DNA from 2 places in the Venatorbacter sp. C2-1 genome. Region 1 is predicted to be linked to the other one. Evidence: riboswitches for the same ligand, from Rfam matches in the RefSeq annotation. Region 1 holds a riboswitch; the other holds the start of a gene.
What was found. A riboswitch is a leader RNA that binds a small molecule or an ion and turns the genes downstream of it on or off. The one in region 1 is predicted to bind thiamine pyrophosphate.
Positions count from the first base shown of each region.

Region 2: another riboswitch for thiamine pyrophosphate. It lies ahead of thiC (phosphomethylpyrimidine synthase ThiC); the one in region 1 lies ahead of MT343_RS00595 (TonB-dependent receptor).

Region 1 is NZ_CP094879.1:137,326-145,070, forward strand. It holds gene MT343_RS00590 (hypothetical protein) at 1-1,569, shown strand, start outside; TPP riboswitch at 1,647-1,774, shown strand; gene MT343_RS00595 (TonB-dependent receptor) at 1,876-3,963, shown strand; gene MT343_RS00600 (YkoF family thiamine/hydroxymethylpyrimidine-binding protein) at 4,068-4,334, shown strand; gene pnuC (nicotinamide riboside transporter PnuC) at 4,361-5,062, shown strand; gene MT343_RS00610 (choline/ethanolamine kinase family protein) at 5,082-5,939, shown strand; gene MT343_RS00615 (acetolactate synthase large subunit) at 5,984-7,642, opposite strand; gene MT343_RS00620 (FAD-dependent oxidoreductase) at 7,671-7,745, opposite strand, start outside.
Region 2 is NZ_CP094879.1:2,610,010-2,617,754, reverse strand. It holds gene MT343_RS11630 (hybrid sensor histidine kinase/response regulator) at 1-242, opposite strand, end outside; gene MT343_RS11625 (AraC family transcriptional regulator) at 205-1,218, opposite strand; gene MT343_RS11620 (GGDEF domain-containing protein) at 1,330-2,298, opposite strand; gene MT343_RS11615 (histidine kinase) at 2,302-2,922, opposite strand; gene MT343_RS11610 (response regulator) at 2,924-3,298, opposite strand; gene MT343_RS11605 (acyl-CoA thioesterase) at 3,441-4,244, opposite strand; gene MT343_RS11600 (PaaI family thioesterase) at 4,550-5,044, shown strand; gene MT343_RS11595 (PaaI family thioesterase) at 5,041-5,475, shown strand; TPP riboswitch at 5,601-5,732, shown strand; gene thiC (phosphomethylpyrimidine synthase ThiC) at 5,888-7,745, shown strand, end outside.

The sequences.
Region 1 (7,745 bases):
ACGGATCAGCTGGCGCGTACCCCAGATAGCAGCCTGAAAGCGGCGACAAACAGCCCGTTACAACACTCGTCGTCAGCCGATGATGGAACCTACCGTGAACCGGTCAACCGTACTCTGTGGCAAAGCGATCAGTCCTGGACCCGTTTTGCCGGCTCACTGAACGATACCGAAGTAATTAATGGCGTGAGCCCTGAGGGGCGGGAGCAGCTGGTATCTGCCTCCGACTCTCTGAACATCCCCAAGAATTTTCGTCCCGGAGCTGTGCTGACCGATCTGCTGGAGCGCGGCGTATCACAGTTCAGCAGTACCAGTGGACGTTACGCTTATGCCGACGATGGCGTGCGGTCAGCGCTGACGGAAGTCGGTAGTGTCCGTCTGAAATACGGTTATCAGGAGGAAACATTCAGCCTGAAACTGACCACTCATTCGGGGAAGCAATTAACGCTGAATCTGACTCATCAGAGCGGCTGGGGTCAGAACGACGATGGTCGGGCACTGGAAGTGGATCAGTGGCTGGTGGACTTCAGCCTGGATGAATCGCTGAGCAAGGAAGAGCAGGAAGAAGCGTTGCAGCTGGCCTCATCACTGGATAAGCTGGCGCGGCGTTATCTGGCCAATGGCATGCTGGATCTGGAGAATCTGGGGCTGGATAAACTGCAGCAATTCTCGGCGGTATCACTCGACCTTAAAGGCGCTGGTAGTGAGAGCAGCGATCTGCTGCGCATTGAATACCGCAACGATGATGAGCAGCGCAGCCTGAATGTGCTGCTGCATAAAGACAAACTGAAGCTGGATCTGAGCAAAGCCGGTTGGGCACAGTTGGGCACGGAAGCACAGCGGCAGGACAGCCTGAAAGAATATCTGACGCTGATCGAACAGAGCGGTGAACGCGGCAATGCCGATAAACAGCAGCTGGACTTAATGCTCGATGCCTTCGCCCTGCTGCATAAACCGGAGCAGCATCCGCAGGATCTGGCGCGCGCAGAACAGGAGCAGCCAGCGCAAACGCCAACCGGAATCGACGTGGGTTTTGCCCGCAGCGGACTTACGGCGCTGAGTGGCCTGGCAGATTTCAGCTTTTCATTTCAGGCGCAGGTCAGCAAACCCAACCCTGATGCACAGCGCAATAATGAAAAGATCAGCTTTGGGCTTAATTTCGCGCAGGATACCAGAGGCGAAACCGGTGATGCCGGCAGCCTCGCCGTAGAGCAAACCCAGGCGTATCAGTTTAAGGCCAGCTTTTATGAGCCTTTGCCCTGGCTGGAGCTGGTGGATTTCAGCAAGCAGAACTATCAGTACATTGAGACCGAAGCCCGTGCCACCGAGGTAACCAGCCTGCGCTACGAAGATTTCACCCTGCAGCATGCTTCGCAGCAAAGTCAGAATGAATGGCACGAGCGGCGACGAACCTACGTGCTGGGCAGCCTCGACAGTGATGTCAGTGAAGGCGATAAAAATCAGGACATAACCGACTTTACCGAAGCCGCGATTCTGGCTGAGCGCGAACAGCAACAGCAGTTGCTGGATGATCTGCTCGGCAGCCGCATACCGCAGCCGTGGCAGCGCTGACATCTTCGCGCAGAAGTGGTTACTCCGTATTAGCCCAAAGCCGCCATTGGTTCCCTGGCGTGAATCCCTTATGATGCCCCTGTCCCAGGGGGTGGCCCGATTGTCTGAATCCGGCCTGAGATGCCATAGGTTTACCTGTGTAAACGGCAAACCCCTAGAACCTGATCCGGTTAGTACCGGCGTAGGAATGGGGGTGAGTACGCACTGTTCAGCGCGGCTCGCATCACAACCGGGAGGTTGGCGTTAAACGCAACCGGCCCCTACGCACTACCCGGGTCTTTCTTGTATTTTGAGGAATGACCCTGAATGAAAAAAACACCGCTTTCCCTGTTGGTTTTACTGGCACCACTGACCCCGCTGTCGGCCTTGGAGGCACTGGCGACTGATGACGTTACCCTCAGCACGCAAACCGTGCAGGCCGATTTCCGTAAAACCGATGTGCAGCAGATTCCCGAAGCCGTCACCTTAGTTGGCAGCGAACAGATTGAAGCCCGTTCGGCGCAGCATCTGGAACAGATTTTAAGTTTTGCTCCCAACGTTAATTTCGCCTCGGGAGCATCTCGTGGCCGCTATTACCAGATCCGTGGTATTGGCGAGCGCAGCCAGTTTGTCGATCCGGTGAATCCGTCTGTGGGCCTGGTTATCGACGGTATTGATATGACCGGTTTAGGTGCTGCCGCAACCCTGTTTGATGTGCAGCAGGTGGAAATTCTGCGCGGCCCGCAGGGCACCCGTTTTGGTGCTAACGCACTGGCCGGCATGATCAATATCCGCAGTAATGACCCGACGCAAAACAGCGAAGGTTATATCAGTGCCAAAGCCGGCAATTATGACAGCTACGGATTGGGTGGTGCTGTTTCCGGTAGTCTGACGGATGATCTACAAGGTCGCCTTGCAGTGCATACCTACCAGTCCGATGGCTACATGGATAACACTTATCTTAAGCGCGATGATACGAATAATGTCGATGAAGTTATTGCCCGGGGTAAGCTGGCATTCGAACTGAGTGATGATACTACGTTGGGAATGACCTATCTCTATGCGGATATCGATAACGGGTATGACGCTTTCAGTCTTGATAATACCCGCACAACTTATTCTGATGATCCGGGTGTTGATACTCAGGATACCAATGCTCTGGCGTTGTCTCTCGACAGTCGAATCAGCAGTGCCTTAACACTGCAATCTGAGCTGACCTATAGCCAATCTGATGTTGAATATTCGTATGATGAAGACTGGTCCTATGTGGGTATTGCTCCCGGCTGGGAATACAGTGGATTTGATCAGTACCTGCGTGATTATAATCGTAGCTCAGCAGACGTTCGTTTGCTGTCCGGGCCCGAAGGGCGGATTTTTTCAGGTACCACCGACTGGGTTGCAGGTATCTATGCTATGCAGCGTGGGGAGGACCTGATCCGCAACTACACCAGTGATGCTCAATTTACCAGCGAGCTGACGTCGGCTTCCGTTGCTGGATACGGTGAATTGTCTGCCGATCTGAATACGAATCTGCGTTTGATTTCCGGTATGCGTATTGAAAATTGGAAAAACGATTTTAAAGACAATCGCGGCATTAAAGAAAATACCGATGAAACGCTGGTAGGTGGTCGCATTACACTGGAAGCAATGGTCAGCAATGATCATCTCGTCTATGCCACTTTGGCACGTGGATACAAAGCAGGCGGTGTGAACAGTGAGCCGGTTTTGGATGATTCTTTACGTGTATTTAAAGCCGAGATCAATAACAGCATTGAACTCGGGGTGAAGTCTTCACTCCTTGATAACAGTCTTCAAACCCGTGTGGCTGCATTTTATATTGATCGTAAAAACCAGCAGATTAAAAACTCCTTCAGCTACATGGATGGGGGTGTTCCCAAGTTCAAAGACTATATTGGTAACACCAACGAAGGTAAAAATTACGGCATCGAAATTGAATCTGACTGGAATATCACTGAACGCCTGAACTGGGCTCTGAGCTGGGGCTATTTGATTACTGAAATTGGTGAGTACACGTATGAGTCGAAATATTACGGCATTTATGTGCAGGACGGTCGCCAGCAGGCTCATGCCCCACAATACAATGTTGCTTCTGCGCTGACGTATGCACTGACAGATGTGCTGTCGGTTCGAGTTGAAAGCGAAGCGAAAGATTCTTTCTATTTCTCAGACAGTCATAACCTTCATTCACAAGCCTATGTGCTCTGGCATGCCCGTGTTGCCTACGTGAAACCAGTCTATGAAATTTCTGTATATGGAAGAAACCTGACAGGCGTCAATTATGAAACCCGTGGTTTTGGTTTTGCCAATGATCCGCGTGATGAATACACAGCATTCGGTCACGTCCAGTATGGCGATCCAATGACGTATGGTATTGAGGCTAAGTACTCATTCTGATTTAAGTGTTGTGCGATGCGTCCCCTGCAATAAAGCGTAGGGGGCGCCTTATACGTTTGAGCGGCATAAAGTGCCTGATGCACTTATCACGTAGGAGAATAACGATGGAAATATCAGTAGAAATCAGCAAATACCCTCTGGCCGATGATTATATTCCGGCGATTAAATCGTTTATCGACCGTCTGAATCAGGTTGAAGGGTTAACCATCGTGACCAATACCATGAGCACTCAAGTATTCGGTGACTATGATCTGGTGATGGATACCTTAAAAGAAGAAATGCGCCTGAGCTGGGAGCAGTTCGGCAAGAGTATTTTTGTCTGCAAATTTATCGGTACCAATCTCGATCCGGCACTTAATCCACACGGCTGAACACCGACTGTAAGCAGGAATACATAATGGCGGATATCTGGAGCAATATCGAACAGGCGGCGCAGGCCATGAGCGGCTGGGAACTGGTTGCTGTTATTCTGGGTATTGCCTATTTAGTGCTGGCCATGAAGCAGAGCATCTGGTGCTGGTACGCGGCCTTTGGCAGTACGGCAATTTTTATCGGGTTGTTCTGGAATGTCAGCCTGCTGATGGAATCGGCGCTGAATGTGTATTACCTGATTATGGCGGTCTATGGCTGGTGGCTGTGGCGCACGAATAAGAGGGCAGATAATAAAAGTGAGAATTCACAGGCTCCGGCTGCTGAGTTACCAATACAGTCCTGGGGGCTAAAACAGCATCTGCTGGCGATTGGCAGTGTGATTGTTCTGAGTTGTATCAGCGGTTATCTGCTCAGCGAAAATACCTCGGCGGTATTGCCTTATCTTGATTCATTCACCACCTGGGGTGCGGTGATTACCACCTGGATGGTGGCGAAGAAAGTACTGGAAAACTGGCTCTACTGGATCGTTGTCGACAGTGTTGCCATCTTTCTATATATCGACCGTGAGCTGTATTTAACGGCGCTGCTGATGGCGGTGTACGTGGTGCTGGTAATTATTGGCTGGTTTAACTGGTTGCCACAATTTAAGGCACAACTTAAAGCACAACAGAATCGCGATGATAATACTGTGCTGACCACGCCGTCGGCGTGGAAAGTAGCCGAATAACAACAATAAGGCGATACCTATGCTGCAGCAGATTTTAGACGACTGGCCACACTGGCAATTGTGCAGCGAAGCGCCAACGCTGGATAATATCAGTCCATTACCCGGTGGACTGACCAATCATTGTTATCTGCTGCGTTTGCCGGAAGGTGATTATGTGTTGCGGGTAGAAGGGCGGAATTCCAGAGCGCTGGATATTAACCGCGCAGCCGAGCTGCAGATACATCATCTGGTGGCGGCACAGGGGCTGACGCCGACCATTCGCTTCCGTTCACCAGGCGGCCATTACTGGATTCGCGATTATGTGCCGGGCACGCCATTAACCAATCCGCAGTTGGATCTGCCACTGTTGTTAATCATGGCGCAGCAATTACAACAACTGCATCAGTTGTACCCGCCTGCCGAAATACCAAAGCTCAGCATCAGTGAAAAAGCCGGCCATTACTGGGACACTATTACTGCACATTTTGCCGTTATGGATCGTATGACTGCGGCAGCCGAAGAATTACTGGCGCTGCGTGGCCCGCTGCAAAGCCTGTTGAGCGGCGCCCCCGATAATCAACGCTGTCTGTGCCATATGGACCCGACCGCCCCCAACTGGATACAGACAGCTGAGAACAAACTGGTATTACTTGACTGGGAATACGCCGCTATCGGTCATCCGTTATGGGATCTGGCTGCTTTATTACAGGGCGTGGATTTATCGGCCGATGATGAACAGACCCTGCTGCAGGCCTATGGTTTAAAACATTATCGTGGCTGGGAATTTGCCAAAACACAGATGAGCTATCTGGCCGCACTCTGGTACCGGGCGCAGGGACTGTGGAGTGATCGGGAATTAATTGCTTATTTAAATGGCCTTAAGGCGCTGGCTGAGTAATTAACGAATTAAACCCGGCAAAGGCCGGGTTTAATTTTGGCTGCTTACGGTGCAATTTTACGCTTCAGTGCGCGGGTAACCGACAGCGGCAGATTCGGCAATGAGCGTAACACCCAGGGTAAAATCTTACGCTTCACACCGTTCAGGGCCTCCGGCACCATCGCTTCAATCAGGTGCGGGCCGGGATGAGCCTGTGCATATTCCAGCGCCTTGAGCAGATCTTCGGTTGTACTCACCTGTACCGCATGTACCCCCATTCCCTGAGCCAGCTGAGCGAAGTTCAGTACCGGGCCGGTAAGGTCAAGTTGCGCTTTCGCTTTAGGGCCGATTTCTTCCGCGCCAACTCGTTCCAGTTCGATATTCAGTACCGAATAGGAAGCGTTGTTGAAAATAATAGAGGTCACGTTCAGTTGCTCGCGCGCCATGGTCCACAACGATTGAATGGTGTACATGGCGGTACCGTCACCGATCAGGGCAATGACCGGGCGGTCGGGGCAGGCAATCGCAGCGCCAATGGCGTTCGGCAGCCCCTGGCCGATAGCACCGCCGGTTAGGGTGATCATATCGTGGCGCGGGCAGCCGCTGGTCATGGCGTTGAGCATCAGCCCGGAGGTGTTGGATTCATCGACGATGATGGCGTTTTCCGGCAACAAATGACCAACGGCTTTACATACTTTCTCAGCAGTCAGACGACCACGTGGGCGAGCGGGGCGCTGCGCTGCCTGTAATGCAGGAGCGTTGTTTCCGGCCCCCAGCGCAGTGGCCAGTTTTTCCAGACTGGCGACGGCATCCTGTTCCGGACTGGCCAGTGTGTGTACCTGACAGCCCTCGGGAGCCAGATAACTTTGCTTGCCCGGATAGGCAAAGAATGAAACCGGCGCTTTGGAATCGACCACAATCAGATGCTCAATATCCGCCAGCTGCACTCCAGCCAGTTCAGCCAGATAGGCGATGCGCTCCACAGCCGGCAGGCCGGCGCCGCGTTCGATGCGGGTTGGGAAGGTTTCGGCCAGCAGACGTACACCGCTGTGGGCGGCAATTTTAGCCGCAGCGAGCAGTGCCGGTTCGCGTAGAGCCTGACCGCCAAGCAGGAACGCCGTTTTACCACCGGAGCGGATGGCGTTGCTGATAGCGCCGACGGTGGCATCGTCGGCGCAGGGGGCAACGGTTGGTGGCAGTGGTGCTGCTGGTATACCACCGTCGCCCCAGGATACATCGGCCGGCAGAATCAGGGTTGCAACCTGACGCGGAACGTTTCTGGCGGCGGCGACGGCCTCTGCTGCGTCATTGCACAGTTCTGCTGTGCTTTGTGAGGTGCGGACAAACCCCGGCGATACGTTGCGCGCCACGGTTTCGATATCCGACTGCAGCTGGGCATCGTATTTCACATGATAAGTCGCGTGGTCGCCGACGATATTTACCACCGGTACTTTGCCTTTACGGGCGTTATGCAGGTTGGCCAGACCATTACCCAGGCCGCAACCCAGGTGCAGCAGAGTGGCGGCTGGTTTGTCGGCCATGCGGGCGTAGCCATCGGCAGCGCCGGTGGCGACGCCTTCAAACAGCGCCAGTACGGCTTTCATTTTGGGTTCGCTGTCGAGCGCTGCAACAAAGTGCATTTCACTGGTACCCGGGTTGGTGAAGCAGACTTCGACACCGGCATCGACCAGCGTTTTCATCAGAGCTTGTGCGCCATTGGTCATAGTTATTCTCCTGGGGCGTTTCTGCCGACTATGCGTTGGCAATAATGGATTTTGCGGCTGCCCGTGCCGTCATAATGCAGCCGGGCAGAAAAGTACCTTCGAG
Region 2 (7,745 bases), 1.8 Mb from region 1:
AAAGCCTTTAATTCGTCCAGAGTAAGAGCTTGCCGGCTATCTTCCCGCCAGTACTCAAGTTCGCGCCCGAGAAGGCGGCCAGAGTCCTGTTCGCTGAGTGTCCAGCTGGCCGGTGTTACGGCAAGGGCAGTCGCCGACTGGCCAAAAAGGCAGAGCAGAAATATCAGGGAGGCAGCAAACCGGATAACCGACAGATAACCGGAATCAGCGGCGGATGCCTTGTTGTTGGCTGCGATAATCACCCGGTGTCAGTCCCATCCATTTTTTGAAAGCGCGGTGGAATGTGCTGGTTTCGGTGTAGCCCAGATACTCGGCAATTTCACGGATACTGGTATCCTGCTGCGCCAGACGCAGGCTGGCTTCCTCCAGCCGGCATTCATCTTTCAGTTTCTGAAAGGAGGTCTGCTCATCATGCAGGCGCCTCCTCAGTGTAGCACTGGATACACCGAGCTGAGTGGCGCTTTCGGCCAGATCCGGAAGGCTGTCGATATCGTAACGGCGGAACAGCTGACGCAGTTTACCCGTCATGCTTTCATGCGGATTCGGCCGGGCGAGGAAATCGGCCGGAGAGTGATTTAAAAAGGCGCGCAGGGAGGCCGCGGTCTGACTGACCGGCAGGCTGAGTACCCGGCTGGGAATCAGCAGATAGGTGCTGTCTTCGTTGAATTTAACCGGTGTGGCAAACAGGTTCTGATACAGCGCAGCATGCACCGGTGGCGGATAACAGCAGCCCACCGATAACAGGGGAATACCCTGGCCAACCAGCCAGCTGCTCAGCCGGTGCCAGATAGCCAGCAGGGATTCGCTGAGAAAGTGATCGGGGTCTGCAGCCGGGTCGTGTTCAATTTGCAGCCGCGATAGCTGCGGACCGCGAATAACACGGATATTGGGGGCACCGTCAAACAATGCGTAAAAGCGCCTGGCACGATGCAGGGCATGTTCCAGCGATGAACAGCTGATGATGGCCTTGCACATCATGGCAAAGGTGCCGGAATGGCTGCGTACTTTCGCCAGCCCCATAAATTCATCATCACTGTGGGCCCACAGGGTTGCCATCAGGCTGGCATAGTCATTGGCATTAATCTGCCCCTCAGGATCGGCCAGAATGGCAGCGTCCAGCCCGGCAGCGGCCCACAATTGTTCGGGGTCCAGACCGAGACCGGCAGCGCCGCGCAGTGGCGCATCAATAAAAGGGCGGGGTATCCAGTGACTCGACATGCCTGTAACTCACAGTATCCGGCCGGAGTGGCCGGATGTGATTTTGTTGTTATTGATCAGGAATGGCAAGGTTTGTTGAGCATATATGTCATGCAGGTTCAGGCTGCCGGCTTAGTGTGCTTTGGGCTGATAGACCGTGGTTTTGTTACGACCACTTTCTTTGGCGTGATACAGCGCTTTGTCGGCGGCCTGCAGCCAGTCCTGAGCACTGGCGAAGCCTTTCTGATAACGGGCAATACCCAGGCTGGCGGTGGCATGGATGCTTTGCTGATCATGCCTGACTTCCATGCGTTCGATCATTTTGCGGATACGCTCGGCAAAGACCACGGCCTCTTCTTCATCGGTATCGACCAGCAGAGCAGCGAATACTTCACCGCCGAAACGGCAGACGTGATCGGTCTGACGCAGTGTCTGACGTATGCCCTCTGATACCGAGCGCAGTACCTCGTCACCGGCCTGGTGACCATAGCGGCCATTAATGGTACGGAAATCGTCCAGATCAAACATGACCAGGGTGCTTGGTAATACCGAACGCTGGCAGCGCAGAAATTCACGCTCTATATCTTTCAGCCAGTAACCGCGACTGGACAGCTCGGTCAGCTGGTCTGTGCGGTTCAGTTCATTCAGGGTCTGATGCGCAGACTGTACGTCTTCGCGGCTCACGGCAATGTCGGTCACGTCATAAATAATCACGCAGATATGATCAACGCTGCGGTTAATCGACTCCAGCGGAATAATGCTGGTGTTCTGATACATCACCGACGCACGGCCGGTAATGGGTCGGTAATTTTTAAAGCGGAATAAATACGGACGTTGCTCCCAGATGGTAAAGGTGCGGGTTTTCAGCTGATAAACCGGCTCCGCTTTTTTCATAAACCAGTCTTTGGGAATTTCGTTAAAAAGCTCGAACAGGTTTTCGCCCTTGGCTTTTTGCGGGCTTATGCCACTGTGGCTTTCCATAAAGCCATTCCACAGCTGGATATTGTACTGGCGGTCGAGTACCACCAGACCGACGTCGATATTCTGCAGAATATCCATCAGCCAGTGGATGTCACCAAATTCAATGTTTGAATCCGTCATACGTTAATCCAGCAGATAATTAATTTTGTTGTTCAGTTTCGCGACCGAGTCTTCGGTAAACAGCAGCAGCAGGTCGCAATCGATATTCACATGTTCGATGGTGTAGTGGATTTCAATCGCCAGGGTTTTGGTCCACTGATGATTGCCACTTTTTAAAATATCGTCGACTTTACAATGCTGGCCAAGCACCACCGGGTGGCCCTGATTAAAGTGAATCTCCAGCTGCTCACCAATACCCTGAATACAGGCACCGATTAACAGTGAGCTGACGTCCATTAATAATTCCAGCTCGCCATAGCGGTCGAGTTCGCCACCATAATTCATCAGTGCGGCCAGATCTGAGAAGCTGGTGTCGTTAAATAACAGCAGTGCTTCACCGGCAATACCTGAACCAATAAATCCCTGGCATACCGCCGACATAGCCGAATCGGTTTCGGCATCCTGAATCGCCATATGCAGATCACTGGATTCAATCAGGTTTACTTTGGGAATCGGCAGCACCACATAGACATCCAGCAGTCGTGCCAAACGGTCGGCGGCCTGGCCCATGGCGACGTTAGTCAACTCCTGATAACAGTCGCGCTGGTCTTCGTTCAGAGATACTGCGGTAGATGTGACGCTCATATCAGGCCCCTGTCAGAATGCCATATTCGGTCAGCACTTCGCGGGCTTTATCGGCATCAATCGGCTTCTTGATAAAAGCCATTGCGCCGAGTTTTTTGACTCTGTCCTGAGCATCGGGCTGAATATCGCCGGATACCACAATCACCATGGCGGGCAGATCTTCTTTGCGGATGGTTTCCAGTACGCCGTAGCCATCCATATTGGGCATGGTCAGGTCGAGAAAAACCACTTCACCTTTTCCTTCGCGGATGGCCTGTACGCCTTCCACGCCATCACCGGCAAAATGAATGTCCACTTCCCATTCTTTGGGGATCGCCCGTGCCATTTGTTTACGGGCAAAACTTGAGTCATCGCAGATCAGAACGTTGGTAGCCATAGCTGTCATCGGCAGAGAAATTGATGACTAAGTAATAGTTGCCCGCTGCTTATTGAGCAACTAATCGGAAGGAATAGAGGGAAGAAACTGCTGTTGCAGCCTGATAGTCAGACGAAGGTATCAGGCTACAGTAAGAACGGCCTCAGCGTTTATCGTAAACCACCACCAGCTGACGGCTGAGTGCCAGCAATACACCATCGGCAGTGTAAATCCGGGCCTCAGTATGGCCATAACCATCGTGAGCCTGGCGGATATCCGCCTCGTACCAGAGCCAGTCGCTGCCGTCCGGTAACTGTGGCAGCTGGCTTAACGGCGTCACCATCTCGATGCTCCAGGTCACGCTGGCACAGGGAGCGGGGCTTTTCAGTTTTTGCAGCAGCGTTGGCGGCCAGGCATCGATCAGGGCGACCAGATGGGCATTGCTCAGCGCGCGTTCGCCATCGTTAAAGCGCATCCAGCCACGGATAACATTGTGTTTGCTGTTGGTGAAGGGCAGGCCGCCTTCCACGTAGGTGAAGTTAATATGCTGGGTAAACTCCGGAGTTATGCCTTTGATAAAGGGCATGGCCTGACCTGATCCCGGCGTGCCACAGCTGACAGGTGGCAGCTTAACCTCGATATCCGATTCCCGCTCACGGCCGAAACAGGCATTAACCAGCGTAGTAACCTGATCCTGCTGCACGGTCTGGCCCTGATAGTGAGCAACGGATTTACCAACGCGGATGCTTTGGCTGCTGAGGGTGAAAGGTTCAGCGGTATTGAGCGGGCCGCAAAAACTGACATTCAGTGAACGCAGCATCTGGCCGTCGTCCAGACCCTGTTCTATGCGGTGCAGGATTAATGCTGCTGACAGGCCGCCAAAGGTGGTGCGGCCCTGACCCCAGCTGGGATGGATTTCCAGCGTATCCTGCTGATTAACCTGCTGCAGGTAATCGTCAAAATTCATAGCATTTCTCTTTAAGGGGCAGATCCCTTTTAAGGGCTGATCCGGGTGTGTGTCGGGGATATTTCTCAGGCGTCAAACCATAGCACAGGGTGCTTGTTTGTCTTATAGAGTGGTGAGAAAAACGTTCAGTTCTTATGTTTGTTGTGAGCAATTCTGTTAACGACACCGGGCGAAGCGATCATTGCCAAAATTCAGCTTTCCGGTATAACGGGCGCCCTTTGCGCCGGTCAGGCCATTTCCTGATAGAATTCACACAGTCGTGCTGTGCCTGTCTGGCTGTCACAATCACCCTCAGCGGAGATCTTATGAGCTTATCGGTTAAAACACGGGCCGAGCGTTTCGTTGCCACCCTGCGTCACTGTCAGGTTTTGGGGCTGACGGTTGAAAGCGCGCAGGACAATGTACTGGTTATGCGCCTGCCATACAGCGAACAGATTGTAGGCAACCCGGTCACCGGCACTGTGCATGGCGGCAGCCTGACCACGCTGATGGATACCGCCTGTGGTACGGCGGTGTTTTCCTCCCTGCCGGGCTTTGAGCTGTGCCCAACGCTGGATCTGCGCATGGATTATATGAAAGCGGCAACACCAAACCGCGATCTGTTTGCCGAAGCACGGGTAACGCGCGTGGCCAGCTCAGTGGTGTTTACCGAGTGCGAAGTGTTTCAGGGCGAGGAACGCGATCTGGTGGCCAAATGTGCTGCCACCTTTATGCGTATCGGCGAAAATATGACCCCACCGGAATTCCGTGCCCGTATCGAGCAGGGCGATGATGTAACGGCTGCAGGAGCTGGACAATGAGTTTTGAAACCGTGCTGCAACAGGCGCAGCAGAGCGGTAATTTCCAGCCGCTGGTGGATGGTATTCCCTATGCCAATTTAATTGGCCTGAAATTTCAGCGTTTTGGTCAGGATGTGCTGTTTCATCTGCCGGCCAACGAAGACAATATCGGCAATCCGATTTTACCGGCCATTCATGGCGGCGTAATCGGCGGCTTTATGGAGCTGGCGGCGTCACTGCATCTGATGATGACCATGGATACCGCCGCCTTACCGAAAATGATCGATTTCTCCCTCGATTATCTGCGTGCCGGGCGTCATCAGGATACCTTTGCTGAATGTCAGGTCTGGCGTCAGGGCTCGCGCGTCGCCAACGTCGCCATTACCGCCTGGCAGACCGAGCGCACCAGTCCGATTGCCACGGCCCGCGCACATTTTCTGCTGGCGCGTTAATGTCCGGCTGTTTCTCTTACGGTGGCATTTCTGACCGCCGTTGATGACTGCCCGGCGTGGATGTTTTGCATAAATAACCCGCCGGGTGTCTTGTCCGCGTAGTCTTCTCTGCCGTACACTCTGTGCCGATTCTGTCGGGGTGCCTCAGGATGTTCAGCGTGCTGAAACATCAAAGAGGTTGAGATCGCAATGTGTTTGCGGATCCCGTTGAACCTGATCTGGTTAGTGCCAGCGTAGGGAACAGAAAAGCGGGTTTTTCGCGGCTGTCGCCGATTTCTTAAACCCCGGTCAGTCACCGTTTACGGTGCGGGTTGTCAGTATTTTGCTGCTGCCTGTGATCATCTTTTTCTTTTCTTCGCTGCCTGCCGTTATTTTTCTTCCGTCGTCTGCGACGGCTAAAAAGGTATTGAGCATGGGCAAAAACAATTCAGCGCATACATCGTTAAGCGAACAGATGCGTGTTGACGAACTCTCTCTGCAGCCATTTCCTGCGTCCAGCAAATTCTATGTGCAGGGCAGTCGTGCCGATTTACAGGTCGCGCTGCGCGAAATTGCGCTGTCCGATACACAGCTGGCTAACGGTAAAACCGAAGCCAATGCGCCGGTGCGGGTATACGATACCTCCGGCCCTTACACCGACCCGGCCGTGAGTATTGATGTGCGCAAGGGGCTGCAACCGCTGCGTCAGAACTGGATTAATGAACGGGCCGATACTGAGGAGCTTACCGGTTTCAGCTCCGAATATGCGCGTATCCGCGATATGAACCTGACGCTGGAAAAACTGCGTTTTGAACTTAAGCGTCGTCCGCGCCGGGCATTAGCGGGCAAAAATGTCACCCAGCTGCATTATGCGCGTCAGGGCATTATTACCCCGGAAATGGAATACGTGGCCATCCGCGAAAATCTGGCATTAAGCCGGGCACAGCTGGATGAGGCACAAAAAAGCCAGCATCCGGGCATGAGTTTCGGCGCGTCGATTCCGGCGGAAATTACCCCGGAATTTGTCCGCTCAGAAATTGCCCGTGGCCGGGCGGTTATTCCCAATAATATTAACCACCCGGAAACCGAGCCGATGATTATCGGCCGTAATTTCCGCACCAAGGTCAATGCCAATATCGGTAATTCGGCGGTGACGTCTTCCATTGAGGAGGAAGTGGAAAAAATGGTCTGGGCCACCCGCTGGGGTGCCGATACCGTGATGGATTTATCCACCGGCGACCATATTCACGAAACCCGCGAATGGATTATCCGTAATTCACCGGTGCCTATTGGTACCGTGCCTTTGTATCAGGCGCTGGAAAAATGCAACGGCGTGGCCGAAGACCTGACCTGGGAATTATTCCGCGATACCTTAATTGAGCAGGCCGAGCAGGGCGTGGATTATTTCACCATTCATGCCGGTGTGCGTCTGGCGCATGTGCCGCTGACCGCCAAACGGGTGACGGGTATTGTCAGCCGTGGTGGTTCGATTATGGCGAAATGGTGTCTGGCGCATCATAAAGAGAGTTTCCTCTATACCCATTTCGAAGACATCTGCGACATTATGAAAGCCTACGATGTCTGCTTCTCCCTCGGCGATGGTCTGCGCCCCGGCTCCATTGCCGATGCCAATGACGAAGCGCAGTTTGCCGAATTAAAAACCCTGGGTGAATTAACAAAAATCGCCTGGAAGCACGATGTGCAGACCTTTATTGAAGGTCCTGGCCATGTGCCAATGCATTTAATTAAAGAAAATATGGAGATGCAGCTCGAGCATTGTGACGAAGCGCCGTTTTATACCTTAGGGCCGCTGACCACCGATATTGCACCGGGCTACGACCATATAACCTCTGGCATCGGCGCGGCATTAATTGGCTGGTATGGCTGTGCCATGCTGTGTTACGTCACGCCGAAAGAGCATCTGGGCCTGCCCAATAAAGAGGATGTTAAACAGGGCTTAATTACCTACAAAATTGCTGCTCATGCGGCTGACTTAGCCAAGGGCCATCCGGGCGCACAGCTGCACGATGATGCGATGTCGAAGGCGCGTTTTGAATTCCGCTGGCAGGATCAGTTCAACCTTGCCCTTGATCCTGATACGGCGCGCAGTTACCACGACGAAACCCTGCCGAAAGAAGGCCATAAGCTGGCGCATTTCTGTTCTATGTGCGGGCCAAAATTCTGCTCGATGAAAATCTCGCAGGAAGTGCGCGATTTTGCTTCGGCCCAGGAGGCGGAAGATGCACAGCAAAGCGAAGGCGTGCTGCAGAGCGAAGAAGCGCAGCAGGGTA